4 regions of the Gordonia terrae genome follow, and region 1 is predicted to be linked to each of the others. Evidence: riboswitches for the same ligand, from Rfam matches in the RefSeq annotation. Region 1 holds a riboswitch; each other region holds the start of a gene.

Region 1 (7,380 bases):
GCGCCGCTTGGGCGGACGGCAACCGTTGTGCGGCTGCGGGGTCACATCGGAGATGGTGCCGACCTCGAGGCCGGCTGCCTGCAGGGAGCGGATGGCGGTCTCGCGACCCGAGCCCGGTCCCTTGACGAAGACGTCGACCTTCTTGACGCCGTGTTCCTGGGCCTTGCGCGCAGCGTTCTCGGCCGCGAGCTGAGCCGCGAACGGGGTGCTCTTGCGCGAACCCTTGAAACCGACGTGGCCCGACGATGCCCAGCTGATGATGTTGCCGCTGGGGTCGCTGATCGACACGATGGTGTTGTTGAACGTCGACTTGATGTGCGCGTGGCCGTGCGGGACGTTCTTCTTATCGCGACGGCGGGTGCCCTTCTTGGGGCCTGCGCTACGTGACTTCGGAGGCATTACTTCTTCTTCCCGGCGATGGTCTTCTTCGGGCCCTTGCGAGTGCGGGCATTGGTCTTGGTGCGCTGTCCACGCACAGGCAGGCCACGACGGTGGCGCAGACCCTGGTAGCAGCCGATCTCGATCTTGCGACGGATGTCGGCCTGCACCTCGCGACGCAGGTCACCCTCGACCTTCACCGAGGCTTCGATGTACTCACGCAGCTTCGAGACGTCTGCGTCGGTGAGATCCTTGGCTCGCAGGTCGGGGCTCAGGCCCGTTCCCTCGAGGATCTCCTTGGAGGTGGTACGCCCAACTCCATAGATGTAGGTCAGTGCGATCTCCAGCCGCTTCTCGCGGGGGAGATCCACACCAGCAACACGTGCCATGTGGCGGATTTCCTTTTCGATTCTCAGAGGTCTGCTCCCAGTCCGTCCCGCGAGCTGGTGCCGAACCGTGTGTCCGGCCTCGTGGGCTCCGGCCTCTGATCCGGAGGTAGGCGGTGACGCGTCTGTCGCCGCTGGTGTTGGGAGGTCCTTGTGTGTTCAGTTGTCGATCTTCAGTTGTTCTGACTCAAGCGACCCGGAGGGTGCGCGTGATCAGCCCTGACGCTGCTTGTGACGCAGGTTCTCGCAGATCACCATGACCCGACCGTTGCGGCGGATCACCTTGCACTTCTCGCAGATCGGCTTGACGCTCGGCTGAACCTTCACGTCAATCTCTCCTGCTCGGCTCGCCCGCGCGCACGCCGAAAGCGGCCGTGCACGTGGGTGTCGGTCTCCTCCCGAACGGATGTCCGGGAAGTCTGTCCCCGGCATCGCCGGGAAAGTCTCACTTGTAGCGGTACACGATTCGCCCACGAGCCAGGTCGTAGGGCGAGAGTTCCACGACGACCCGATCCTCGGGCAGGATGCGGATGTAGTGCTGCCGCATCTTGCCGCTGATGTGGGCGAGAACCTTGTGTCCGTTCTCCAGCTCAATACGAAACATCGCATTGGGCAGGGGTTCGATCACTCGACCCTCGACCTCGATGGCCCCGTCTTTCTTCGCCATGTCCTCCGCGATCCTGGCCGTGACCACGACATCCGGGTGATGCCGCGGCGCATCGGCCGGGTTGAATCAGTGTTTGTCCGTTAGGGTGTGGGCACCGGTCCGCGAGGACCTGCACCCGGTGTGCGCCGACCGGGCCCACGTGCTGACACGCTGATGCCCGGCACGCGATGCGCACCGACGATCCATGTTACGCGAACGAGCAGGCCAGGCCAAATGCGTGCTCAGCGCCACGGAGAGAGGCCGCACCGGATGGGCACTGTCGACGACTATCTCGACGGACTCGACCCCGCCGACCGCGAGGTGGTCGGACGCATCTACGACGTCGCCCGCACCGCGGTCCCCGACACCACTCAGGGCAAGGGCTACGGCATGCCGGCCCTGACATATCGCGGGAGCCCGCTCCTCTCGGTGATGCGCACCAAGAAGCACATCGGTCTGTACCCGTTCAGCCCGGAGGCGGTCGACGCCGGGCGGCCGTTCCTCGACGGTTTCGACGTGGAGAAGGGCACCGTTCGGTTTCAGCCGGGGACTCCTCCTTCCGACGATGCGATCCGCGCGATGATGTCGTTTCGGCGCGATCAGATCGACGGCTGACCGCCCGAACGTCGAACTACCGGTGTTCAGCGGGTCGACTTTGCTGGGCTAGGGTCGATGACGCATGTGGTTCGCCGCGTCGGGGGTCGTTTCAGCTCTCCGTCCGCGGCGTCGAGTCGCCGGCATCACGCCGGCGGACGAGAGGGAATCCGGTTCGAATCCGGAGCTGTCCCCGCAGCGGTATGCCGTAACGACCACCGTCATCAGCACTGAGCTCCGGCTTGGGAAGCGACGGTCAGTAGGAACTTCGATCAGAGGGATCTCGATCGAGAGCGACGGTGAGCCCGAAGACCTGCCAGGTGTACCGGACGCGCCGCGTCCGGTGGCTCGCCGCCTCGAGGATTGGGCGCAGGTCGAACCGGCGATCGTCGCGTGCCCCCTGCCGGGCGTGACGTGGGTCCGATCGATCTCCCCTGCTGGGCGGTGAACCATCCACCGTCAGTAGGAGAAGTCGACGTCCATGTCCGACACCGTCCGCCGCAGCTCCGCGGCACCGTTCACCACCACCGTCCTCGGCACCGCACGCATCGGCCCCCGGCGCGAACTGAAGAGGGCCGTCGAAAGCTATTGGTCCGGCCGCATCGACCGGACCGAGCTCGCCACGGTCGCGCAGCGCCTACGCAGCGAGCAGTGGGCCGAGCTCACCGAGGCCGGCCACGACTCCGTCCCGGTCAACACGTTCTCGTACTACGACCAGGTGCTCGACACCACGGTCCTCCTCGACGCACTGCCGCCGAGGTTCGCCGAGATCGACGATCGGCTCGATCGCTACTTCGCGGCGGCCCGCGGAACCGCCGAGGTGACCCCACTCGAGATGACCAAATGGTTCGACACCAATTACCACTACCTGGTCCCCGAGATCGGCCCGTCGACCACGTTCCGGTTGAATCCGGCGAAGGTGCTGGCCGAGGTCGCCGAAGCCGGGGAACTGGGTCTCCCGGCCCGCCCGGTGATCGTCGGCCCGGTGACGTTCCTGGCGCTGTCGAAGGCGGTCGACGGGGCGGGCGCTCCGCTCGATCGCCTCGACGAGTTGGTGCCCCTGTACCGAGACCTCCTGACGCGGTTGGCTGACGCCGGCGTCGAGTGGGTTCAGCTGGACGAACCCGTCCTGGTGACCGATGCCGCCGCGGGCCTGGGTCCGCGGACCGAATCGGTGTACAACGCCCTGGGCTCCCACGAGCGCCGTCCGGCCATCGCGGTGGCGACGTACTTCGGTGACGCCGGTGATCGGTTGGCACACTTGGCCCGGACGCCGATCGAGGCCATCGCGGTCGACCTCGTCGACGGCTCGGTCGAGACGGTGGCCGGCACCCCCGGCCTGGCCGACAAGCTGCTGATCGCCGGCGTGGTGGACGGCCGCAACGTGTGGCGCACCGACCTGGACCAGGCCGCGGCGACGCTGGCCACCGTGCTCGGTTCCGCCCGTTCCATCGCCGTCTCGACGTCGTGCTCGACCCTGCATGTCCCCTACACCGTGGACGCGGAGGACGAGCTCGACACCAACCTTCGCGGTTGGCTCGCGTTCGCGGCCGAGAAATTCCTCGAGGTGGCGGTGTTGTCGTCGGCGTTGCGCGAAGGCCACGCCGCGCAGGCCGCCGCCTTCGCCGAGAGCTCGACGGCACTGGCCAGCCGTGCCACCGACCCTCGTTTGCACAACGCCGACGTCCGCGCACGCCTGGACGCCGTCACCGATGCCGACGCGACGCGCGGCCCGGCCGATGATCGCCTCGCCGCCCAGCAGGAGCGGCTGGGACTGCCCCCGCTGCCGACCACCACGATCGGTTCCTATCCGCAGACCTCTGCGATCCGACTGGCGCGGGCCGCGCTGCGATCGGGCGAGATCGACCGCACCGAGTACGAGGACCGGATGAAAGCGGAGATCGCGGACGTCGTGGCGCTGCAGGAATCGGTCGGCCTCGATGTGCTCGTCCACGGGGAACCCGAGCGCAATGACATGGTGCAGTACTTCGCCGAGCAGTTCGAGGGATATTTCGCGACGGCGAACGGTTGGGTGCAGTCCTACGGCTCGCGGTGCGTGCGGCCACCGATCCTGTTCGGCGATGTGAGCCGGCCGAAGCAGATGACAGTCGACTGGATCACCTACGCGCAGACGCTGACCAGCAAGCCGGTCAAGGGCATGCTGACCGGCCCGGTGACGATTCTTGCCTGGTCTTTCGTTCGCAACGACCAGCCGCTGTCGGCGTCTGCCGATCAGATCGCGCTCGCCATCCGCGACGAGACCGTCGACCTCGAGAGGGCAGGGGTCGGGATCATCCAGGTCGACGAACCCGCTCTGCGCGAGTTGCTGCCGTTGCGTGACGCGGACAAGCCCGGGTACCTGGCGTGGGCCGTTCGGGCGTTCCGCATCGCGACCTCCGGGGTCCGCGACGATACACAGATCCACACGCACCTCTGCTATTCGGAATTCGGCGAGGTCATCGGAGCGATCGCCGACCTCGACGCCGACGTCACCTCGATCGAGGCGGCGCGGTCGCACATGGAGGTGCTCGACGACCTCGACGAGGCCGGCTTCCGTAACGCGGTGGGCCCGGGTGTGTACGACATCCACTCACCGCGCGTGCCCGACCAGGACGAGATCTTCTCGGCCCTGTCGTCGGCGCTGTCGAGCGTCGGCGCTTCCCGTCTGTGGGTCAACCCGGATTGCGGGCTGAAGACCCGCGGGACCCCGGAGGTGGTGGACTCGCTCACCAACATGGTGGCCGCGGCAACACGACTGCGCGAGACGATCCCGCTGTCCGGCTAGGCAGTCAACCGGCTCGACAAATGACCCCGGCCGTCGCACTCTCCCGTGAGTGCGACGGCCGCGGTCTGCAATACCGACTGCTTGTTGTGCGTCAACCGATCTCGACGAGCAGATCGCCAGGAGCGACCTGCGTGACCGAGTCGATCGCCAGCCGCGCGATCTTGCCGCCGACAGGCGCGGTGATCGTGGCCTCCATCTTCATGGCCTCGATGGTGCCGACGGCCGCACCGGCGGCGACCTCGTCGCCGACACCGACACTCAGCGAGACGACCCCGGCGAACGGTGCGCCGACGTGACGGGGATTGGACCGGTCCACCTTCTCCGCAACGGCCACCTCGGCGTCGACCGACCGGTCACGCACCTGCACCGGCCGCAGCTGTCCGTTGAGGATGCACATGACGGTGCGCATGCCCTTGTCGTCGGGCTCACTGATCGCCTCGAGTCCGATGAGCAACTCCACACCCGGTTCGAGCTCGACGCGGTGCTCCTCGCCGTACCGCAACCCGTAGAAGAACTGGTTCGCCGACAGTCGTGAGGTGTCGCCGTAGGTTTCTTGATGGTCGTCGAACTCCTCTGTGGGGCCGGGGAACAGGAGCCGGTTGAGGGTGTGCTGCCGCTTCGGTCCTGGCGTGTCCAGTGCCACCGAGTCCTCGGCCGACAGGCCCTCGGTCGACGCCGCGTCGGGACGGCCCTCGAGCGCCACGGTGCGGAGCGGCTCCGGCCACCCGCCGGCCGGGTCGCCGAGCTCGCCGCGCAGGAAGCCGACCACCGAGTCCGGGACATCGTGGGATCGCGGATCGGCGGCGAACTCTTCGGCGGTGATCCCCTTGCCCACCAGTGCCAGCGCGAGATCGCCCACGACCTTCGACGACGGGGTGACCTTGATCAGCCTGCCCAGCATGCGGTCGGCGGCGGCATAGGCTTCCTCGACCGCCTCGAACCGGTTCCCGAGCCCGAGCGCGATGGCTTGTTGCCGCAGGTTCGACAGTTGCCCGCCCGGGATCTCATGGGTGTACACACGTCCGGTCGGCGACGGCAGCCCGGATTCGAAGGGCGCGTATACTTTTCGCAGCGCTTCCCAGTATGGTTCGAGATCGCAGACCGCCTGGAGGTCGAGGCCGGTGTCGCGGTCGGAATGCGCGGCCGCGGCGACGATAGCGGACAGCGCGGGCTGGCTGGTGGTGCCGGCCAGCGCGGCGCTGGCGCCGTCAACCGCTGACGCTCCGGCCTGCCACGCTGCGAGATAGGTCGCCAACTGCCCACCGGGGGTGTCGTGGGTGTGCACGTGCACCGGCAGATCGAACTCCCGGCGCAACGCCGACACCAGCGTTGTCGCAGCAGGGGCACGCAGCAGCCCGGCCATGTCCTTGATCGCCAGCACGTGCGCACCGGCATCGACGATCTGCTCGGCCAGCCGGAGGTAGTAGTCGAGGGTGTACAGATCTTCGGCCGGGTCCGCCAGGTCGCCGGTGTAGGACATGGCCACTTCCGCCACCGCCGCGCCGGTCTCGCGGACCGCATCGATCGCCGGGCGCATCGCCTCGATGTTGTTGAGCGCGTCGAAGATCCGGAAGATGTCGATCCCAGTCGCCGTCGCCTCGGCGACGAACGCAGTGGTCACCTTCGTCGGGTACGGGGTGTAACCGACGGTGTTCGCGCCGCGCAGCAGCATCTGCAGACAGATGTTGGGCACCGCTTCGCGCAGCTGCGCCAGCCGATCCCACGGGTCTTCCTTCAGGAAGCGCAGCGCGACGTCGTAGGTGGCCCCACCCCAGCACTCCAGGGACAACAACTGCGGAGTCATGGCCGCGACATACGGAGCCACGGCCATCAGGCCGGTCGTACGCACCCTTGTTGCCAGTAACGACTGATGCGCATCGCGGAAGGTGGTGTCGGTGACGCCCAGCGCCGTCGAATCGCGGAGGTCATCGGCGAATCCCTGCGGCCCCGATGCGAGCAACCGCTGCCGCGATCCGTCCGGAGGCGATGCGAGCATCGCCCGGTCCAGGGTGGGTAGCTTGTCGCGCGGGTAGACCGTGGTCGGGCGCTCGCCATGGGGCTTGTTGACGGTGACATCGGCCAGGTAGGTCAGGATCTTCGTACCGCGATCGGCCGACGATCGTGAGGTCAGCAACCAGGGCCGGTCCTCGATGAACGAGGTCGTGACCCGCCCCTCGCGGAAGTCGACATCGTCGAGCACCGCCTGCAGAAACGGGATGTTGGTGGCCACACCGCGGATGCGGAACTCGGCCACCGCACGTCGGGCCCGTCGCGCCGCGGTGGCGAAATCGCGTCCTCGGCACGTCAGTTTGACGAGCATCGAGTCGAAATGACCGCTGACCTCCCCACCGAGTACCGCGCCACCATCCAGGCGCACCCCGGCACCCCCGGGACTGCGGTAGGCGGTGATACGCCCGACGGCAGGCCGGAAGTCGTCGGCCGGATCCTCGGTGGTGATGCGGCACTGCATCGCCGCACCGCGGATCTGTAGCCCGTCCTGACTCAGACCGAGGTCGTCGAGCGATTCACCCGAGGCGATCCGCAACTGCGCGGCAACCAGATCCAAGTCGGTGGTCTCCTCGGTCACCGTG
Region 2 (7,380 bases), 2.8 Mb from region 1:
TTCGGCGAATCCACCGCACACCGCGCCGAGCACGAACACCGGCCACATCCAGAACACCTCGAGCCACGCCCACGGCCGGTCGGTGCCCAGCGACGCGACCAGTTGTTGCGCGGACTTCACCAGCGTGCCGGTGACATAGGTCAGTCCGCCCTGCACGGTCGACGTGTGCGACAGCGCCGAGTTGATCGCACCGGTGGCCACCGCGACGACGATCATCCCGGCGGTCGGCGACGCGGTGAGTGCGACGACGGTGCCGGCGAGAAGCGCGCCGGTCACCGCCCCGAGAATCCACACCGGAGCGTGGTTCCCGCCCCAGCGGCTGATCGCCGCACCCCCGGCAGCACCACTGAAGAACGCGACCACGAGTCCGGCGACGAGAGCGATGGTCGACCACCGGCCCGCCGCGGCCGAGGCACCCATGATGGTGGAGTTGCCCGACATGAAGGCGACGAAGCTGCCCTTGAGCACGAAGAACGCGATGGCGTCGATCAAGCCGGCCACGAACAGCAGCGCGGCCGCGATCGCGATGTCCGGGTGTGCGCTGCTCAGAAACCTGTCGAGTCGGGCCGCCATGAGCACGAATCTAACGCCTGCATGTCCGGCGGCAGGCGCACGCCGACCGCGACGTCGTCAGGCTCTGGTCGCGCTCAGCGCTTCTCGCAGGCGATACCGTCCTTGTCGCGGTCGCTCTCGGTGTTCGCGTCGTACAGGTCGTCGTCGACGGTGAAGTTCGTGACCGGCGTACCCGACGTGGAGTCGACGGCGCCCGTCTGGCCGACACCGTGCGGATAGTCGGCGTTGAGTTCTGAGCAGTTGGCGTAATCGGTTGCCGCCGAGGCGGGCGCCGCCACCATCAGCGGAGCGACCGTCATGGACGCCGCGGCCAGGAATCCGAGAACCATCTTTCGCGAGCAACGCATCGTGCTTGACCTTCTTCTGTGTGTCCCCCGACACCTCATCGTGACGAGGTGACATTACGGAGTCAGGTCGTCGAACAGCGCGCGCATCGCGAAGATTGGTCCGGCCGACGGACACGTCGGGCGAGATCACCCTGTCATTTGACAATGCGTATTGGTACAGTCCGCCCAGGCCACACACCGACAGCGGGGGAACGATGATCAGGAACGACGTCGAGTTCGACTCGTCCGGGACGACATGCCGGGCCTGGTGGTACCGGCCCGAGGGAACCACACCGGCGCCGGTCATCGTGATGGCACACGGGCTCGGTGCGGTCCGGCGGATGCGACTCGACGCGTTCGCCGAGCGCTTCACCGCGGCGGGCTACTCGTGCCTGGTGTTCGACTACCGTCACTTCGGCGACAGCGACGGCGAACCGCGACAGCTCCTGTCCATCCGGCGCCAGCTCGACGACTGGGCCGCGGCGATCGCCTTCGCACGAACTCTCGCCGGCGTCGACACCTCACGAATAGTGCTGTGGGGCACCTCCTTCGGCGGCGGACACGTGCTCGTCGCCGGCAAACGCGACGGCCGGGTGGCAGCGGTGATCTCCCAGTGCCCATTCACCAGCGGACCTGCGTCGACCGCAGCCCTGGGCGTGGTGTCCGGGGCGAAGGTGACCGTTCGGGCACTCGCGGATCTGGCCGGATCCGCACTGCGCAGGCCGCCGGTCATGGTCGGCCTGGCCGGCGAACCGGGATCGGCGGCGCTGATGACCGCACCGGACGCGGTGTCGGGATATCTCCCACTGGTTCCCGACGGTCTCGAACTGCCCAACGAGGTGGCCGCGCGGGTCGGACTGACCATTCCGTTGCACTCACCCGGCCGGGCATTGAAAGATCTCGACTGCCCGACCCTGCTGTGCGTGTGCGACGGGGACACGGTGGCACCGGCACGCTCGACGATCGCCTACGCGCGGCGCGCACCCGGAGCCCGGGTCATCCGATACCCGGTCGGGCACTTCGACATCTACATCGGCGAGGACTTCGAGAAGGTCGTCGCCGACCAGCTGCAGTTCCTGCGCACCACCGTGCCGACCTGACCCCGACTACAGCCCGAACCGGGCCTGCATCCCCCGCAGCGTCTCCGCCGACGCGAGCAGACCGGCTCGCTCCGCATCCGAGAGCGGGACGTCGAGCCGGGTCTGGGCGCCGCCGCGGTCGACGACGGTCGGCAGCGAGAGACACACTCCGTCGAGCCCTTCGATCCCGTCGGTCCGCGTCGACACCGGCAGCACCCGGTGCTCGTTGTTCAGGATCGCCTCGACGATGCGCGTCGACGCCAGACCGATCGCATAGTTCGTGGCCCCCTTGCCCTCGATGATGGTGTAGGCGGCATGCACGACCTCGTGGTGGATGCGTTCGCGTGCAACCACATTCAGCGCCGGACGACCGGGCAGCGGGGTCCACGACGTCAGCGGCACCCCACCGATCGTCGCCGAGCTCCACAGCGGGATCTCGGTGTCGCCGTGCTCGCCGGCGATGTAGGAGTGCACGCTCTGCACCGCGACACCGCAATGCTGCGCGATGAGGAAACGCAGCCGGGACGAGTCGAGCACGGTGCCCGAGCCGAAGATTCGGCTGGGCGACAATCCGCTGATCTGCTGGGCGGCGTAGGTGACGACGTCGACCGGATTGGTGACCATCACGTAGATCGCATTCGGGGCCACCTCGAGCACCCCCGGGAGGATGGCGCGCGTCAGACCGATTGTGGCCTCGGCCAATTCGAGACGGGACTGACCCGGCTTCTGCTTCGCACCGGCGGTGAAGACGACGACGTCGGCGTCCGCGCACACCGACACGTCGTCGGAGCCGATGATGTCGGCACGAGGGACGAACTCGAGGCCGTGGGACATGTCGAGCACCTCGGCGGTCACCTTCGCGGCGTTGATGTCGAGGAGCGCGATGGTCCGTGCAACACCCCGGATGAGCGAGGAGTAGGCGATCGCGGTGCCCACCGCACCCGCCCCGATGATGGCCAGCTTCGTGTCTCGTACGTCCATCGGTTCACCGTTTCCGCGTCGGGTTCATCGATCGTCGGCATCCAGCGTAGGTCCTCGCACGGCCGCTGTCCGGGGACGCACGCCGACCGCCCACCGATCCGCTGGACGGTGTTGATAGCGTGTGCGGCGAGAACGGTCACACCCGCACACGTGGGTGTCAGGGAATCCGGTGCGAATCCGGGACTGGCGCGCAGCGGTATGGGGGACGGAACCGGCACACAGCCACTGGGGCGACCCGGGAAGGCGCCGGCTCCGGACGAACCCGAGTCCGAATACCGGCCGCTCTCGCTCGAGTCCACCGTGTATCTCGCGCACAGATACCCAGACCCTAAGGCAGTACAGTCCGTGTCCCGTCGTATCGACGGCACGACCGAGATCGCCACCGCCCCGCCGGTACGGCGACTCCCGTCGACGCCGCTAGCCGCAGTTCTGCTCGTCCTCACGCTCCTCAGCATCGCCCTGGCCACCGCGTTCGGCGCCGAGACCATCCCCGTCGGCGACGTCTGGCACACCGTCGCCGGCCGCCTGACCGGCGCCGAGACCGATTCCGCGCACGCGGTGATCATCTGGGATCTCCGGCTGCCGCGGTCCGTCCTGGCCGCGCTCGTCGGTGCCGGGCTCGCACTGGCCGGCGCTCTCATGCAGGCCCTGGTCCGCAACCCCCTCGCCGAGCCGTACCTGCTCGGCGTGTCCGCCGGCGCGGCGGTCGGGGCCACCGCCGTCATGACCCTCGGCGTGCTGGCCGGCCTCGGGGTGTGGGCACTCTCCGGCGGCGCGCTCCTCGGCGCGCTCGCGGCCACCGTCACGGTGTACCTCGTCGCCCGCGCCCAGGGCGGGTTGACCGCGCTGCGACTCATCCTGTCCGGCGTCGTGTTGTCCTCGGCGTTCATGGCGTTGTCGTCGCTCCTCGTGTTCACCGCCGCGGATCCCCACGCCGCCGACAACGTGATGTTCTGGATGCTCGGCAGCGTCGCCGGCGCCACCTGGGCGAAGGTGCAGATCGCCGGGGTGGTCGTGCTGGTCACCATCGTGGCGATGCTCGCCATCCACTCCTGGCTCGACGCCTACGCGGCCGGCACCGACACCGCGACGTCGCTGGGTGTACCGGTACGCGCGATGCGTAACGCGCTCTTCGGGATCCAGGGCGTCCTGGTGGGCGTGCTCGTCGCGGTGGCGGGTGGGATCGGCTTCGTCGGTCTGATCGTCCCGCACGCCGCCCGGCTGCTCGTCGGCGCCACCCACCGCGCGATGCTGCCGGTGGCGGTCTGCGGCGGCGCACTGTTCCTGGTGTGGGTCGACGTCATCTCGCGGGTCGCGGCCGCGCCTCGGGAGATGCCTTTGGGCATCGTCACCGGGTTGATCGGCGCGCCGATCTTCCTGTTCCTCATGGGTCGACGCCAGTATGTGTTCGGCGGCGGCTCATGACCAATCCACCACCGATCCGCTCGATGGCGTTGCGCGCGAACGCACTCGCGTGTCGACGGGGCGGCCGCGTCGTCCTGCGCGATGTCGATCTCGACGTCCCGGCGGGCACCCGACTGGCCATCGTCGGCCCCAACGGTTCCGGCAAGACCACCCTGTTGCGCACGCTGTGTGGGCTCGAACGTCCCGTCGCCGGCACCATCGACGTGGGTGGCGAGGACCTGCATCGACTCCCGTCGCGGCAGCGGGCCCGCTCGATAGCGGTGGTGGGCCAGGAGGAACAGCCCTCGGCCGAACTGACCGTCGCCGAGGCGGTCGGCCTGGGCCGGACCCCCTACCGATCGGCCTGGTCCACCGGGGACGCCGACGACTCGACGGTGGTCGGCGCGGTGCTCGCGCAGGTCGGCCTCGACGGCTGGGGCGCCCGCTCGTGCACCCACCTGTCCGGTGGCGAGCGGCATCGCGTCGTCCTCGCCCGTGCACTCGCACAGCAGACCCCGATCCTGGTGCTCGACGAACCCACCAATCATCTGGACGCGGCCTGGCGCCTGCGGCTGATGAAGATCCTCGACGAACTCGACGCCACCGTGCTGGCAGCGATGCACGACCTCGACCTCGTCCTGCGCCACTTCGATTGTGTCGCAGTGGTGTCCGACGGCGGCGTGGTCGCCCAGGGCCGACCCGTCGACGTGCTGACGCCGGATCTGCTGGCGGCCGTCTTCGAGGTGTCCGGGACCGTTGTCACCCACCCGGCGACGGGCCTGCCACACCTCCTGCTGAACTCCCCCAACACTTCTGCTCCCCGAGCTCTGACGACAGACACCCTGTGAGAGGACATCCCTTGAGTACGCGCACCTCCCGAGTCCACCCGACCGCCGCCGTCCTGGTCGCCGCACTGACCCTTGGCGCGGTTGCCGCATGCTCGACCGACAGCACCGCGGCCACCGAAGACACTGTGACGGTGGCCAATTGCGGAGCCGACGTCGATTTCCCCCAGCCGCTCGACCGGCTGTTCGTCAACGACGGTGGCATGATCGCGATCGCCCTGGCGGCGGGCGCCCGCGACAACATGGTGGCGGTCAGTGCGCTCGCCCGCGACAAAGATGTTCTCCGGCTCGAGTACGGACCTCAGGTGGACACCCTGAACGAGGTCGCGGCCGAGCGTCCCACGCTCGAGAACATCGTCGCCGCGAAGCCCCAGGTGCTCTATGCCGGATACAACTACGGCATGAGCGAGTCCCGCGGGATCACGCCGGAGATCCTCGCATCCCACGGCATCGACGTCTACCAGCTGTCCGAGGCGTGCCGGCAGGTCGAGGGTGAGGCGCAGCGCGGCACCATGGACCCATGGGTCGCGCTCGACACCGACCTGCGCAACATCGGCACCATCACCGGCAACCCGGACCAGGGCGCCGCCGCGGCCGACGAGGTCGCCGACCGCCTCGAGAAGCTCCGCGCCGCACCGCAACCCGCCGACAAGCCCACGGTCTTCGTCTTCGACAGCGTCTCCGACACCATCTTCTCCTCCGGGTCCTACGGCGGCCCGCAGGGCATCATCGACGCCGCGGGCGCCCGCAACGCGACCGAGGACATCGACGACACGTGGACCGCCGTCAGCTGGGAACGGCTCACCACCGCGGACCCCGACGTCATCGTGTTCGTGGACTACCCCGGTCAGACGGTCGAAGAGAAGATCGCCGCGCTGCGGTCCAACCCGGCCAGCCGCAATCTCAAGGCGGTACGCGAGAACCGATTCGTGAACCTGCCGTACGCGATGTGGGTGTCGAGCCCGCTGAACATCGACGCCGCCGAGATCATGCGCAACGTCCTCGAGAACCACGGCCTCGCACCGGAATCCGGAATCACCCCGAGCCTCGACGTCGCGCAGCTGGACCTCGGGGGCAACAACTGGCTGCAGTGAGTCGCCGAACGCTCGTAGAGCACGCGGGCGGCGGCGATTGTCGTGCCGCCGCCCCTGGGGGATCCAGTGCGCCCACCGTCGAAGTTCGCAACACCTGACTGGATTCGTACCCCTACCATGAGGCACCGACAACTCTTGTCCGACGAATACCGTTGCACAACAGAGCTTTAGAGGTTGCGATGTAGCCGTGTCGGTGTACACTCGAACGTACATTCGCAGCAACGGTTCTCGGGGGGTGGCCATGTCTGACGAATCAGCCACGCCGAAACCGCGAGCCGTCGAACTCGTCACCGAGTTGCATGCGATCCTCGACGAACTGCAGACCGTGGACCTGGCGCCATGTACCGACGCCGAGTTGACTGACGTGGCAGCCGAGACCGAACGCGCCATCGCGCGACTGACCGTCGCCGGTGACCGGCAGATCGATCAGGCCGAGGCCCGCGACCTCCCCCGCAAGACCGGCTGCCGAACGCTCATGCAGTTCATGACCCACCGGCTGCGAGTCTCCAACCCTGTGCGGCGTCGTAAGCAGATGGACGCCACCGCCCACCGGACCAGCCTCGGCGGCGAGGTCCTCCCACCCGAATACCCCTGCCTCGCTGAGGCGTTCGCTGCGGGAGCGGTTGGCTCTGCACACGTGCAGGCCGCCCTCGATGTCCTCGACCAGATCCCCCACGCCGTCGAGCATGATGTGAAAGTCGCTGCCGAGCGTCAGATGGCCGAGATCGCCGCCGACCACACGCCTGCCGACATCACGCAACTCGGTGCGCGGTTGCTCGCCCACCTCGACCCCGACGGCACCCTGGCCCACGACACCGACCGGAAACGGCGCCGCAACCTGTGGATCGGACGCCAACGCGCCGACGGCACCGCCACCATCTCCGGCACCCTCACCCCCGAACTCGCCGCCCGGCTGACGATGATGTTCGCCGTTTGGGGCAAGCCGGGACTCAACAACCTAGACGACCCGGATTCGCCCCGCGGGCCGGCGGGAGCTGTCGATCCCGACGCCGTGGCGCTCGCGGCCGATCGTGATGGGCGCACCCTCGCGCAGACCAATCACGATGCGCTCGATGCC
Region 3 (7,380 bases), 2.7 Mb from region 1:
TTCGCCACCCATGGCACCGTCGCGACTCCGACGGTGAGGCACACCGCGACCGGGCCCTTCCCCATCGTCGTCGCGATGACCACGAGCAGGAGAAACCATGGCAGGACGGTGATCGCGTCGACCGGGCGCATCACCCAGCCGTCGAGCCGGCGTGACATTCCCGCGGTGACTCCGAGGAGAACGCCGACGACGTACGACACCGACAGCGCGACCGCGGTCATCAGTATTAGCCGGTGACCACCGTGTAGAACGCGTGACAGGACGTCGCGTCCGACGAAATCGGTTCCGAGCCAATGGTTCGACGACGGTGTCTCGAACGGCACCGAGGCGATCGCGGTCGGCGAGAACGGTGCGACGAACGGCCCGAGGACAATGACGATCACGAGGACGCCCAACACCGCAGCGGGGCCGACGAGCCGTCGACAGCGCGTGCTCATGACCGGCTGCGTCCGATGACACCCCGTGCGGCCGGCGACGAGCCGAGCGCCACGAGGTCGGCGAGGAGATACACGAGCAGCCCGTACGCGGCCAACAGCACCGCCACCGACTGCACGAAGATCAGATCGCGTCCGGAGATGGCCCGCAGGAGTTCGTGCGCCACACCCGGATACGCGAACACGACTTCGATGACCGCGATACCGCCGACGAGCCCGACGACGGCTCCCGCCAGCGGTTGCACCGACGCGGAGATCGCGTTGGGCGCCGCATGACGCACGACGAGCCGGAATTCGCCGACCCCGTTCGCCCGCGCCGCCGAGATGTACGGCGCGCGCATCGCTTCCGTCATCCGGGCGCGGACGAGTCGCACCGGATGCGGTGCCAGCCCGATGAGCAGGCACAGCACCGGTAGCACCAGCACCTCCGGACGGTCGAGCGCCGATGTGCCCGTCGGTACGAGCGACACCGCGGGCAGCACCCCCATCCCGATCGCCACCCAGGCAATCAGTACGACACCGACCACGAACGCGGGGACGGATTCCGCCGCGAGCGCCGCAGTACTGAGCAACCGGTCCCAGCGCGAACCCGGCCGTGCGCCGGCGGCGACGCCGATCGCCAGCGCCGCCGGGACCAGGACGACGACGGTGACGATCGCGAGGATCACCGAGTTCGCGAGTCGCCCGTCGAGGATCTCGGCGACCGGACGGCCCGAGAGTTGCGACACGCCGAGGTCCCCGGTGAGGAAACCGCCTGCCCAGTCGAGGAACCGTACGACTGCCGGACGATCGAGTCCCAGTTCCGCGCGCAGAGCGGCCACCTGAGCCGGATCCGGTTGGCCCGCGGCTCCTCTCGACAACCGGGTCGTGGCGGCATCACCCGGGAGCAGTTCGAAGAGCACGAAGATCGACACCGCAACGACAGCGAGCACGGCCAACGCCCCGGCCAACCGGCCCGCGACATACCGCAACACGACGAGTCCCCTAGCGCTGCTGGAGCCAGGTGCCCGTGAAGGAGGCCCACTGCCCGGTGCCGGGCACCCCGTCGGTGATGCCCTGCACGGTGTTGCGGACGCCCGTCGGCTGCAGGGCGAAACTGTGGATGAGGTAACCGCTGTCGTTCCAGAGTTCGTCCTGCAGTTCCCGGTACAACTCACCACGGCGAGCCGGGTCCATCTCGGCGCGAGCCTGGGCGAAGGTGGCATCCCACGCAGGACGACGCCAGGCGGTCGCGTTGGCCGGGGCGTCCGAGGTGAGGGTCTGCCCGTAGAAGTAGTCCAGACTGTAGTTCCACCAACCGGACTGGGTGAGGGGCTTTGACCCGACGACCTGGGAGAAGTAGGTGTCGCCCGGCTCGACAGCGAGGTTGACGGTGATCCCGGCGGCCTTGGCCTGCTCGGCGAAGAGGGTCGCCGAGGCCAACTGGCCGGGACTGACGTCCGCGGTGTGCAGGGTGACGACGAGGTTCTCCTTGCCCGCCTCTCGGAGCAGGCGGCGAGCCCGTTCCGGGTCGTACGCGCGTTGCGGCATGTCGGCGTAGAACGGTGCGCCCTTGCCGTACAGGTCGTTGCCGACCTCGGCGAACCCGTAATACACCTTGTCGACCATCGCCTGCCGGTCCACCGACAGCTTGAGGGCCTCCCGTACTCGCGGATCGTCGAACGGCGCGAGGTCGGTACGCATCGTGAACGAGCTCATCGTGCCCACCGGCGGCGTCACGAGGTAGACGTCGGACTGCGATCGCAGGATGTTGCCCTGCGCCGGCGAGAGTTCGTAGACGACGTCGGCCTCCTGCGAGCCGAACGCGTTGAATCTGGCGTCGGCTTCGGCGACCTGGAGGATCTCCAGCCCGTCGAGGTGGGGCCGCTGATCCCAGTGGTTCTCGTTGCGGGTCAACACCGACCGGTCGCCCGGCGACCACGACTCCAGAACGAACGGGCCGGTCCCCACGGGAAGCGACGACGGCGTGAATTCCGTCGTACCGTCCTTGATCACGTAGACGTACCAACCGGCGAGCACCGAACCGAAGTCGGCGACGGGTTCTCTCATCGACACCACGACGGCGTGATCGCCGTCGGGCCTGGTGCGGGACAGGTCGATGATGTCGAGGTCACCGGCCGACGGTTTCTCCTCGTCGAGCATGCGCTCGAGACTCCACATGACATCGCGAGACGTGAACGGCGAACCGTCACTGAACTCGACGCCCCGGCGCAGCGCCATCCGCCACTGCGAGCCGTCGGCGTTGGGTTCCAGCGACTCGGCGAGCCGATAGTCGAGGGTGAGGTCGTTGTTGTAGTCGACGAGGTGATCCCACACCGCCTTGGACAGTGCGCCACCCGCCGAGTGGCCGACGACGTGCGGGTCGAGGACATCGGCGGTCGCCGAGGTGCCCGCGAAGACGACGCGCAACGTGCCGCCGGGGACCGGGGTACCGCCGCTCGGAGCGCCTGCCGGGCTCGGCCGGTCGGCACAACCGGCGAGCAGGCCCACCGCGCCGAGACCGGCGAGGCCGGCGATCCCACCGGCTCCGCGTAGCAGCCGGCGTCGGGTCAATTCGGGAGCTGCGTGCGCAGCTGTCGATCTTGAATTTTTCATGTCCATCCTCGTGGGTCGCGAAGACGCAAGCGATCTGGCTTCCCGATCGAGGTCGGGTCACAGTTGCGGGACAGCCCCGGATTCGCACCGGGTTCCCTTGCGTCCCGGTCATCGTACGGAGTGGCCAATCACGACATCGCATGCGGCGTGCGGTGGATGATCTCCGGAACTTACAAGCAGTCCGGACTGTTTGTGCTATCGTCGTCGATGTGACCGAGCCCACCCGAGCCCCGCGCCGACGCACGCAGGCCGAACGCACCGCGACCACGCGTGCGCTCATCCTCGACGCGACCGTCGACGCCCTGGTCGACGTCGGCTACGCCGCCACCACGACGCAGGAGGTCAACCGCCGGGCAGGTATCTCCCGCGGCGCTCTCCTGCATCACTTCCCCACCCGGGAATCACTGGTGGTCGCCGCGGTCGGACACCTGGTCGAGCGTCGGCTGGCAGAGATCCTGTCGCGGCCCCGGACGGGTCACGAGGGACTCGAGATACTCATCGAGGCGTTCAGCGGCCCGCTGTTCGACGCCGCTCTCGAGCTGTGGGTCGCCGCCCGCTGCGACGTCGGATTGCGAACCGCGATCATCCCGCTGGAACAGCAGGTGTCCGACGCACTCGCCGTCGGTTGTGCCGAGTTGTTCGGTGACCGGTACACCGCCGCGGAACTCGAACTCTCCATCGAACTCGCACGCGGATTGGCGGTGTCGCGCATCCTGCGCTCACCCGACGCCGACCGCGCGCTGCTCGACCACCTCCTGCCCGTATGGAAGGAACTCCTGACCCATGACTGAACCCAGTCCGACTCTCCCGCAGCAGAACACGCTGCCCCGGCGCGTGGACGTCCTCGTCGTCGGCGTCGGGTTCGGCGGTCTCGCCGCCCTGCATCGTCTTCGCACGGATCATCCGCAGCTGCAGACGCTGGCCATCGAACGTGGCGACGGCGCGGGTGGGGTCTGGCGCGAGAACGACTACCCGGGCGCGGCCTGCGACGTCCCGACGTCGCTGTACTCCCTGTCCTTCGCCCCCAACCCGGACTGGTCCAACACCTACGGTCGCCGCCACGAGATCCACCAGTATCTGCGTTCGGTCGCAGCCGATTTCGCCGACCAGATCCGTTACAACTGTGCACTCACATCGGCTCACTGGGACGGCGCGGCGCAGGAATGGATCGTGGTCACAACGGATGGCGAGATCCGCTGCCGCTACCTGGTCGCGGCGCCGGGAGCGCTGTCCGAGCCGGGTCTGCCACCGGTCGCCGGCGCCGATGAGTTCACCGGCACCGTGTTCCACTCCGCTCAGTGGGACCACTCCCACGACCTCCGCGGACGTCGCGTCGCGATCGTCGGCACCGGCGCGTCGGCGATCCAGATCGTGCCCGAGATCGTTGACGAGGTCGGACATCTCACGGTCTTCCAGCGCACTCCCGCTTGGGTCGTGCCGCGTCTGGACCGCACCATCGGCTCCCTCGAACGCGCACTCTATCGCCGCGTCCCCGGTGTCCACCGGCTCGTCCGGCGGATGGTGTGGACCTATCGCGAGGCCTACGTCCTGATGATGGCCCGCAACCCCAAACTGCTCCCGATCGCCAAGACCATCGCGCTGGCGCAGCTGCGGATCCAGGTCCGTGACGGCGACCTGCGCCGTCGGCTCACCCCCGACTACACCATCGGTTGCAAGCGGATGCTGTTGACCAACAAATGGTTCCCCGCATTGCAGCGCGACAATGCAACGGTGACCGGCGCGATCACCCGCCTCACCGCACGCGGCGCCGTCGACGACCAGGGCCGCGAACACGAGGTCGACACGGTCGTGTTCGCGACCGGGTTCACACCCACCGAACCGCCGATCGCGTCGGCGATCACCGGACGCGACGGGCGCACCCTGGCCCAGGCGTGGGCGGGATCGCCGCGCGCCTACCGCGGCGTCGAGATCCACGGCTTCCCCAACCTGTTCTTCCTGTACGGCCCCAACACCAATCTGGGTCACAGCTCGATCGTGCTCATGCTGGAACCGCAGGCGTACTACATGAGCAAGGCACTCTCCGAGCTGTCCCGCAGCGGCCGTTCGACCTTCGAGGTCACCGACACCGCCCAGGACCGGTACAACGCCGACCTCGATCCCGAACTCGAACGCACCGTATGGAATTCGGGCGGATGCTCGAGCTGGTATCTCGACTCCACCGGACGAAACTCGGTGATGTGGCCGAAGTTCACGAGCGACTTCCGCCGGATGATGTCGTCGTTCGACCCGGCCGATCACCGATTCGACGCCGCGATCCCACCCGCGGCCGCCACCGACGCAACCGAACCCGACACCGAGAGGACCGTCGCACCGTGAGTTCGACCCCAGACCATTACGACGCCATCGTCATCGGCTCCGGTTTCGGCGGTTCGGTTGCGGCCCTGCGTCTCACCGAAAAGGGCTACCGGGTCGCGGTTGTCGAGTCCGGACGGCGTTTCTCCGACGGCGACCTGCCCAAGACGAGCTGGCGCCTCAAGGACTACGTCTGGGCGCCCGCGCTGGGACTGTTCGGCGTACAGCGCATGCACCTACTGCGCGACGTGCTCGTGATGGCCGGTGCCGGCGTCGGCGGCGGATCGCTGAACTACGCGAACACCCTGTACCGGCCGCTGCCCGCCTTCTTCGACGATCCGCACTGGGGGTCGATCACCGACTGGGCGTCCGAGCTCGACCCGTACTACGACCAGGCGTCGCGAATGCTCGGTGTGACCACGTACCCGAAGGTGACGCCGGCCGACCGCGTGATCCGCAAGGTCGCCGAGGAGATGGGGGTCGGCGACACCTTTGTCCACACCCCCGTCGGCGTGTTCTTCGGTGAGGCAGGCAAGACCGTCGAGGACCCCTTCTTCGGTGGCGCCGGTCCGGCACGCACCGGTTGCACCGACTGCGGCGCCTGTATGACGGGATGCCCGGTGGGGGCGAAGAACACGCTCGTCAAGAACTATCTGTACCTGGCCGAGCAGGCCGGCGCGCACATCATCCCGATGACGACCGTCGACACCGTCCGTCCCCGTTCGGGCGACGGGTACGTCGTGGAGGCGCACCGGTCGGGTCGCCGCTGGTCGCGCCGCGGGCGCCGCACGTTCACCGCCGATCACGTGGTGTTCGCCGCCGGCACGTACGGCACCAACAAGCTCCTGCTGGACATGCAGCAGGGCGGACACCTGCCCGGGCTGTCGTCGCGCCTGGGCAAGGTGGTCCGCACCAACTCCGAGGCGGTACTGGCCGCCACCGCGCGCGACCTCGAGACCGACTACACCGAGGGTGTGGCGATCACGTCGTCGTTCCATCCCAACGAACACACGCACATCGAGCCGGTGCGATACGGCAAGGGCAGCAACCTGATCGGATTGTTGCAGGCGATTCTCGTCGACGGTGGTGGTCCGCTGCCCCGGCTGCTGCAGGCGCTGATCGAGATGGTCCGCCACCCGGTGATCACGATGCGCGGCCTCTCCGTACGGCGCTGGTCGGAGCGCACCATCATCGCGCTCGTCATGCAGAGTGCCGACAATTCGCTCGAACTGTTCTCCCGGCGAGGCCGTTTCGGCCCGATGCTGCGTAGCAGGCAGGGCGACGGCGATCCACCGCCCACGTGGATCCCGGAGGGACACGACGCGGTCCGGGCTGTCGCTCGTGAGATCGACGGCGACGCAGGCGGTTCCATCGTCGACCTGTTCAACATCCCGATGACCGCTCACTTCCTGGGCGGTTGCTCGATCGGACGGTCGGCACAGGACGGCGTGGTGGACCCCTACCACCGGGTGTTCGATCACCCGGGCCTGCACATCGTCGACGGCGCGACCGTCTCGGCCAACCTCGGCGTCAACCCCTCGCTCACGATCACCGCACAGGCGGAGCGCGCGCTCGCCATGTGGCCCAATGCCGGGGAGGCCGACCCGCGCCCCGAGCTCGGAGCGTCGTACCGTCCCGTCGAGCCGGTGGAACCCCACCGTCCGACCGTCCCCGCACACGCCCCTGGCGCGCTGCGTCTGCCGATCACGCCGGTGTCCGACGCCACCCGCGCCGGTTGACCCGGAAGCCCACACTGCTGGTTGAGCCGGCACCGAGCGAAGCGAGGCGCCGAGTCGAAGCCACCTGGTGACCACCCCGCTGGTGGAGCCGGCACTCTCCCCCGCTGGGTGGAGCCGGCACCCACCCCCCGCTGGTTGAGCCGGCACCGAGCGAAGCGAGGCGCCGAGTCGAAACCACCTGGCGGCACCCCCGCTAATTGACCCGGCAGTCCCCCACTGCTGGTTGAGCCGGCACCGAGCGAAGCGAGGCGCCGAGTCGAAACCACCTGGTGACCCGACCTCCCAACCCAGCCCGTACG
Region 4 (7,380 bases), 1.3 Mb from region 1:
GGGCTACCGCTGCTGCGTCTGCGCCGCGATCCGTGGGTGCCCGGCGACTCCGACACCTGGATCCGTGTGCCCGACCTGCCCTCTGCCGCACGAGAAGTGGCCGCCCGGGGCGGGCGGGTCTTCCTGACCACCGGACGTCAGGACGTCGGGGTCTTCGCGGGGATCGAGTCGGCGTGGTTCCTGATCCGGGTCGTCGACGCCCCGACCGGAGCGCTCCCGCCTCACCACGAGGTGGTGCGCTCGCGCGGGCCCTACGACCACGCGTCGGAGTCGAGGCTGTTGCGCGACAACGACATCGACATGCTGGTCACGAAGAACAGCGGCGGGCCGCTGACGTCGGCGAAGCTGGCGGCCGCCGCCGAACTCGGGATCGAGGTCATCATGGTCGACCGGCCCGCCGAGCCCGACTCGGCGGTCGTCTCAGAGGTCGGGGCCGCCCGGGACTGGCTCGAGGCGCTGCTCGGCTGACTCGTCGGCAGTCTGATCGGTGGTGTCCACCGGACGGTGGCTGCGTGGCGTGAACACGAGCGGGCCCGCTGCGCGCTGCACGACCCGGGTCGCCGACGACCCGATGATGATCATCGTGCGCATGTCCACGACGGCAGGGTCGAAGTCCGCGACCGTGGTGATGGTGAGCTGCTGCTCCGGACCGCCGACATCTCGCCCGAGCACCACGACGCGGTCGGGCGACACCGTCTGGGTGAGCGTGTGCTGCAGGGCGCCGACCTGCCAGGTGCGGCTCGCCGACCCCGGGTTGTAGATGGCGATGACCAGATCGGCGCCGAGCGCGGCACGGACGCGTCGTTCGATGACCGACCACGGCTTGAGCCTGTCGGAGAGCGAGATGACCGCGAAGTCGTGTCCGAGGGGCGCGCCGACCGCTGCGGCGACCGCGGTGGCCGCGGTGACGCCGGGCACCACGCGGACGGGCACCTCGTGCCACCGCGGTTGCGCGGCAACCTCGGCGACTGCGGCGGCCATCGCGAACACGCCGGGATCACCGGAGGAGACGACGGCGACACGCGCGCCGCGTCGGGCGAGGTCGAGGGCGAATTCGGCGCGTTCGGCCTCCACCCGGTTGTCGCTGGCATGCACGCGCTGGCCCGGGCGGGGGGTGACGCGCTTGAGGTAGGTGGTGTATCCGACGAGGTCGGTGGCCGTGGCCAGCTCGGTGCGCACCTCCGGGGTGGTCCAGCTGTCGTGGCCCGGGCCGAGCCCGACGACGACGAGCTCACCGGGCACGGGTTCCGGCTCGAACCTCGGATTGTTGCGGCGTCCCGGGACGACGAGGATCGAGAAGTAGGGCACCTCCGCGGGATTCACGTCGGCGGCCGGGAGCACCCGTTCGACCGTCGTGGAGGCGCGCTCGACGTAGTACGCCTCGTCGAGACGCCCGGCCTCGCGGAGCGCATCACGCACCCGCTCGAAGGTCCGGCCGAGTTTCATCACGACGATCGCGTCCCCGGAACGGAAACGGAAGAGCAGCTCCGACGTCGACGCCGTACCCGGAACCACCGTGAGGGTCTCTTCGCCCTCGACGAGCGGGACTCCGGTGGCCGCCGACGCCGCGCTCACCGAGGTCACGCCGGGCACGATCTCGGCGTCGAAGTGCGGCGACAGCCGCTTGTGCATGTGCATGTACGAGCTGTAGAAGAGCGGATCGCCCTCGGCGAGGAGGACGACGTCACGCCCGGCCCGCAGGTGCACCGCGAGACGTTCGGCGCTCTCGGTGTAGAAGTCGTCGAGTGCGCCCTGGTAGCCGCCGGGGTGGTCAGTCGTCTCGGTGGTGACCGGGTACATCAGACGTTCCTCGGTCTGGCCCTCGCGCAGGTACGGCTCGGCGACCGACCTCGCGATGCTGTTGCCGTGGCGCGCAGAGTGATACGCGATCACATCCGCGGTGGTGATGAGGCGGGCGGCCTTGACCGTCATCAGTTCGCTGTCGCCCGGGCCGAGCCCGATGCCGTAGAGCGTGCCCTGACCCGACGTCTGTCCGGCGGCCGAGCTGTCCGAGTGCATGGGGGCCATCGTCATTCCTTCGGGGTCGCGAGCGCGTTGACCGCGGCCGCGGTGATCGCCGACCCGCCGCGCCGGCCCGTGACCGTGATGAACTCGAGGTCGTCGCGCTCGGCCAGGGCCGCGCAGGATTCGACCGCGCCGACGAAACCGACGGGTGCGCCGACGATCGCGGCGGGACGGGGCGCACCGTCGTCGATCATGTCGAGCAGCGTGAACAGTGCGGTCGGCGCGTTGCCGATCGCGACCACCGCACCTTCCAGGCGGGGCAACCAGAACTCCAGTGCGGCAGCGGTTCTCGTGGTCCCCAGCTGCTCGGCAAGAGTCGGGAGAGTGGGTTCGGACAGGTGGCAGAGCACCTCGTTGTCCGCGGGGAGGCGTTTGCGGGTGATGCCGGAGGCCACCATGTTGGCGTCGCAGAGGATCGGGGCGCCGGCCTCCAGCGCGCCGCGCGCGGCCGCCACGACACCGGGCGTCGCGATCACGTCGCGCGTCAGGTCGGTCTGGCCGCATGCATGGATCATCCGGACGACCACGGTCGCGACGTCGGGCGCGAACGCAGAGAGGTCGGACTCGGCGCGGATCGTGGCGAAGGACTGACGGTAGATCGCGGCGCCGTCTCGTAGGTACTCGGTCATGGTGCTGACGAGCCTAACGGCGCCGCCGTTCGTATCCGCCGTCGGGCGTGGCCTCCACCGAGAGGTGGGATTCGGCCGGCGATCCGCAGCCACGGGCGCAACCGACCCAGTGCTCGCGTTCGTCGACGGGGTCGCCGGCCTGCACACGGGCCATCAGGTCGTCCCGGACCGGGGCGTGGGCGGACGCGCACCCGGGCGCTCCGACGCAGCAGCTGACGGACGCCCAGGGCGACGCGGCGTCGAAGATCAGGCCCATCGGTGCGAGCACGCGGACGACCGTCTCGGCCACGCCCTCCCCTAGATCGCAGAGCAGGATCTCGCGGTCGGGCGTGAACACGATCGGCGCCTGGACCGCCGCGATGAACTCCGCCAGCCGGGCCGGCAACCGACCGAGTTCGACGACCGCGCCGAGCAGGACCGCGCCGTCGTCCTGGTCGAACCAGCCGACGATCGGCTCGCCGGGGGCGCTCGGCGTGGTGTCCGGGTCGTTGTCGATCACCGGGTCGAGACCCGACGCGACGAGGTCGGTGAGTCGACGCCGGGCGTCGGTGTCGAGGTCGCGGACCCGCCACGCGCCGGGAACGACCTGACCCAGGCCCGCTGCCACCGCGATCAGCGCGCGAACGATCGCCTCCGAACCACTCGCCGACCCGACGGCGACCCCGCCGATGCTGATGTTCGCCGCTAGTGGCGTGCGGGCCCGGATCACCGCGCACGCATCCGGGCGTCGGGCGGCGATGTCACCGCGGCCGTCGTCGATCCCGAACAGGAACCGGCCGGACAAGGAGGCCGCGGCCGGGTCGGCGCGTAGGGCGTCGTCGAGGGCGGCGGCGAGCGGACGCGCGTCGGCGATGCCGCCGATACGACCGGTCAGTGGGCTGAGCTCGATGTTGCGCACCTTGTCATGGGTGCTGCTCGGCGCGAGCCCGGCCGCGACGACCGCCTCGGCGACGGCCTCGACGTCGGTGATCCCGCGCAGCTGGAGGTTGCCGCGCACCGTCAGCTCCAGGTGTCCGTCGGCATGGTCGGCGGCCGCCCGGGCGAGCTCCTCCAGCTGATCCGGACGGATCCGCCCGCCCGGCAGCCGGACCCGGGCCAGTGCGCCGTCGGCCGCCGGATGCGTGTCGAAGACCCCAGGGCAACGGTCGGCGGCGGCCCGGGCTGGCTGGTTCATCCCACCAGCCTACGACCGGCGGGTGCGGTGGCCGTAGGCTGAACGCACCGCGAGCGGGCTGAAGCCGGTGCGATTCCGGCGCGGTCGCGCCACTGTGATCGGGGAGCCGGGATCGACCGGCCATCCGGGAGTCAGACCAGTCCCTCGCACTGCACCCGCCACCCACGGCACCGACACGCACCCGGGCGCGACAACCCGGCGAGGAGACACGATGATCCTGCTGCTCTCGACCTCGGACACCGATCTGCTCACGGCCTCGGCGGCCCATGAGGAGAACGCACCGTCGGGCAGTGCTCCGACGGAGGCGTCGGTGTCCTACCGCGGCGCAAACCCCTCTCGCATCCTGGTCGAGGACATCCCGCGACTCGCCGCCGACGCCGATCTCATCGTCGTACGCATCCTGGGCGGAGTGCGCGCGTGGGAGGACGGGCTCGCGGCGGTCGAGGCGACCGGCAAGCCCCTGGTCGTGTGCTCCGGCGAGCAGCAGCCCGACCCCGACCTGATGGCGCACTCCACCGTGCCGTCCGGTGTCGCCGCGCAGGCCCACGACTACCTCGCGGCCGGCGGCGTCGCGAACCTCGTGAACCTGCACCACTTCTTGTCCGACACCGTCCTGCTGACCGGCAACGGTTTCGAACTCCCGCAGCAGACGCCCGCGTGGGGCGTGCTGGAACGGACGCCTACTCCGCTCCCTGAGGTCCGAGGAGCGCACGCCGAGCCTTCTCCGCTCCCTGAGGTGCGAGGAGCGCAAGCGACGAGCCACGAAGGGCCCGACGCCCCCACGATCGCCGTGCTCTACTACCGCGCCCAGCACCTGGCGGGCAACACCCGCTACATCGCCGCGCTCTGCGACGCCATCGAGGCGAAGGGCGCGCGAGCGCTGCCGATCTTCTGCGCGTCGCTGCGGACCGCCCCCGACGACCTCCTCGAGATGCTCGGTACCGCCGACGCCCTGGTGGTCACCGTGCTCGCCGCGGGCGGCGCCACCCCGGCCACCGCGTCGGCCGGTGGCGACGACGAGGCGTGGAACATCGAACGGCTGGCCGCCCTGGACATCCCGATCCTGCAGGGTCTCTGCCTCACCGGGTCCCGCGCGGACTGGGAGGACAGCGACGACGGCCTGTCGCCGCTCGACGTCGCCACCCAGGTGGCGGTGCCCGAGTTCGACGGTCGGATCATCACCGTGCCGTTCTCCTTCAAGGAGTTCGACGACGACGGATTGCCCTGGTACCAGCCGGATCTCGAGCGCTGTGCCCGGGTGGCAGGCATCGCCACCGCGCACGCCCGGTTGCGTCGGACACCGGCCGCGGACAAGCGGATCGCGGTCATGCTGTCGGCCTACCCGACCAAGCACGCCCGGATCGGCAACGCCGTCGGACTCGACACCCCGCGCAGCCTCCTGCGCCTGCTCGATGCGATGCGCGCGGCCGGGTACGACATCGGACCGGAGTCCGGCCCGGACGCGATCCCCGGTCTCGCCGAGGACGATTCGGATGCGCTGATCCACCAGATCATCGCCACCGGCGGCCAGGATGCCGACTGGCTCACCGAGGAGACCCTCGCCGCCAACCCGATCCGCCTGTCGGCGCGCGATTACCGAGCGTGGTTCGACACCCTGCCCGAGGGACTGCGCTCGGCGGTCACCGAGCACTGGGGTCCGGCTCCGGGTGACCTGTTCGTCGACCGCACGCACAATCCCGACGGCGACATCGTCATCGCGGCACTGACCTTCGGCAACGTCGCGATCATGGTGCAGCCGCCGCGCGGCTTCGGCGAGAACCCGGTCGCGATCTACCACGACCCCGACCTCCCGCCGTCGCATCACTACCTCGCGTCGTACCGGTGGATTGCTGCGCACGACACCGGCTTCGGCGCCGACGCGATCGTGCACGTCGGCAAGCACGGCAACCTGGAATGGCTGCCCGGCAAGAATCTCGGCATGTCGGCGGACTGCGGCACCGACGCCGCCCTCGGCGACCTCCCGCTCGTCTACCCGTTCCTGGTGAACGACCCGGGGGAGGGGACGCAGGCCAAGCGACGTGCGCACGCGGTCCTCGTCGACCATCTGATCCCGCCGATGGCACGCGCCGAGTCCTACGGCGACATCGCCCGGCTGGAACAGCTTCTCGACGAGCACGCCAACATCTCCGCCCTCGACCCGGCGAAGCTGCCCGCGATCCGCCAGCAGATCTGGACACTGCTGACCGCGGCGAAGATGGATTCCGACCTCGGTCTGACCGAACGGCCCGACGAAGAGGTCTTCGACGACATGCTGCTGCACGTCGACGGCTGGCTCTGCGAGATCAAGGACGTCCAGATCCGCGACGGCCTGCACGTCCTCGGCGAGCCCCCGCGCGACGACGCCGAGGTCGACCTCGTCCTCGCCATGCTGCGCGCCCGCCAACTCTGGGGCGGCACATCGGCTCTGCCCGGCCTCCGCGAGGCTCTCGGACTCGTCGAAGACGGCTCGGCCGAGCGCGGTTCCGTCGACGCCGTAGAGGCGCAGGCCCGCGAACTCGTCGCCGCCTGCGCGAAGGACGACTGGTCGACCGAAGCAGTTGCCGGGGCCACCGCGGGACTGCCCAGCGCGGTCGGGGATGTGCTCACCTTCGCGGCGACCGAGGTCGTCCCGCGCCTGCGTCAGACGACCGGCGAGGTCCCGCGAGTGCTGCACGCACTGGACGGCGGGTTCATCCCGGCCGGGCCGAGCGGGTCACCGCTGCGCGGCCTGATCAACGTGCTGCCCACCGGACGCAACTTCTACTCCGTCGACCCGAAGGCGGTGCCCTCGCGGCTGGCGTGGGAAACCGGTCGGGCGATGGCCGACTCGCTGCTCGAGCGCTACCTGGCCGATCACGGCGCATACCCCCCGTCGGTGGGACTGTCGGTGTGGGGGACCAGCGCCATGCGCACGTCGGGTGACGATGTCGCCGAGGTGCTCGCGTTGCTCGGTGTCATGCCCGTGTGGGACGAGATGTCCCGGCGCGTCTCCTCGCTCGAGCTCATCGGGCTCGAGGAACTCGGCCGTCCCCGCATCGACGTCACCGTGCGCATCTCCGGCTTCTTCCGGGACGCGTTCCCGCACGTGGTCACGATGCTCGACGATGCGGTCGCGCTCGCCGCGGGTGCCGACGACGAAACCGACGAGCAGAACTTCGTCGCCGCCCACGTGCGTGCGGCGATGGCCGAACACGGCGACCGGCGTCGTGCCGCGATGCGCGTCTTCGGGTCCAAGCCCGGCACCTACGGCGCCGGCATCCTGCAACTCATCGACTCGCGGGACTGGCGCAGCGACGAGGACCTCGCGCGGGTCTACACCGAATGGGGCGGCTACGCCTACGGACGCGACCTCGACGGTGTGCCCGCGGTCGCCGACATGCGCTCCGCGTACAAGCGGATCGCCGTGGCGGCGAAGAACACCGACACCCGCGAGCACGACATCGCCGACTCCGACGACTACTTCCAGTACCACGGCGGCATGGTCGCGACCGTCCGCGCGTTGACCGGCTCCTCGCCCGAGGCCTACATCGGCGACAGCACCCGGCCCGACTC

Evidence for each region. A riboswitch is a leader RNA that binds a small molecule or an ion and turns the genes downstream of it on or off. The one in region 1 is predicted to bind cobalamin.
Region 2: another riboswitch for cobalamin. It lies ahead of BCM27_RS05960 (FecCD family ABC transporter permease); the one in region 1 lies ahead of metE (5-methyltetrahydropteroyltriglutamate--homocysteine S-methyltransferase).
Region 3: another riboswitch for cobalamin. It lies ahead of BCM27_RS06550 (ABC transporter substrate-binding protein); the one in region 1 lies ahead of metE (5-methyltetrahydropteroyltriglutamate--homocysteine S-methyltransferase).
Region 4: another riboswitch for cobalamin. It lies ahead of cobN (cobaltochelatase subunit CobN); the one in region 1 lies ahead of metE (5-methyltetrahydropteroyltriglutamate--homocysteine S-methyltransferase).

What each region holds. Positions count from the first base shown of each region.
Region 1 is NZ_CP016594.1:4,138,820-4,146,199, forward strand. Features, by position in the region: gene rpsK (30S ribosomal protein S11) at 1-399, opposite strand, end outside; gene rpsM (30S ribosomal protein S13) at 399-767, opposite strand; gene rpmJ (50S ribosomal protein L36) at 978-1,091, opposite strand; gene infA (translation initiation factor IF-1) at 1,210-1,431, opposite strand; gene BCM27_RS18640 (iron chaperone) at 1,681-2,025, shown strand; cobalamin riboswitch at 2,122-2,339, shown strand; gene metE (5-methyltetrahydropteroyltriglutamate--homocysteine S-methyltransferase) at 2,486-4,789, shown strand; gene BCM27_RS18650 (pyruvate carboxylase) at 4,881-7,380, opposite strand, start outside.
Region 2 is NZ_CP016594.1:1,300,736-1,308,115, reverse strand. Features, by position in the region: gene BCM27_RS05980 (YoaK family protein) at 1-573, opposite strand, end outside; gene BCM27_RS05975 (excalibur calcium-binding domain-containing protein) at 648-920, opposite strand; gene BCM27_RS05970 (alpha/beta hydrolase) at 1,115-1,999, shown strand; gene BCM27_RS05965 (L-lactate dehydrogenase) at 2,006-2,959, opposite strand; cobalamin riboswitch at 3,076-3,257, shown strand; gene BCM27_RS05960 (FecCD family ABC transporter permease) at 3,305-4,384, shown strand; gene BCM27_RS05955 (ABC transporter ATP-binding protein) at 4,408-5,211, shown strand; gene BCM27_RS05950 (ABC transporter substrate-binding protein) at 5,223-6,302, shown strand; gene BCM27_RS05945 (HNH endonuclease signature motif containing protein) at 6,544-7,380, shown strand, end outside.
Region 3 is NZ_CP016594.1:1,436,669-1,444,048, reverse strand. Features, by position in the region: gene BCM27_RS06560 (ABC transporter ATP-binding protein/permease) at 1-437, opposite strand, end outside; gene BCM27_RS06555 (ABC transporter permease) at 434-1,408, opposite strand; gene BCM27_RS06550 (ABC transporter substrate-binding protein) at 1,419-3,029, opposite strand; adenosylcobalamin (AdoCbl) riboswitch at 3,052-3,133, opposite strand; gene BCM27_RS06545 (TetR/AcrR family transcriptional regulator) at 3,239-3,820, shown strand; gene BCM27_RS06540 (flavin-containing monooxygenase) at 3,813-5,366, shown strand; gene BCM27_RS06535 (GMC family oxidoreductase N-terminal domain-containing protein) at 5,363-7,081, shown strand.
Region 4 is NZ_CP016594.1:2,808,887-2,816,266, forward strand. Features, by position in the region: gene BCM27_RS12730 (cobalt-precorrin-6A reductase) at 1-468, shown strand, start outside; gene cobJ (precorrin-3B C(17)-methyltransferase) at 421-2,028, opposite strand; gene BCM27_RS12740 (precorrin-8X methylmutase) at 2,031-2,654, opposite strand; gene cobG (precorrin-3B synthase) at 2,668-3,828, opposite strand; cobalamin riboswitch at 3,832-3,967, shown strand; gene cobN (cobaltochelatase subunit CobN) at 4,040-7,380, shown strand, end outside.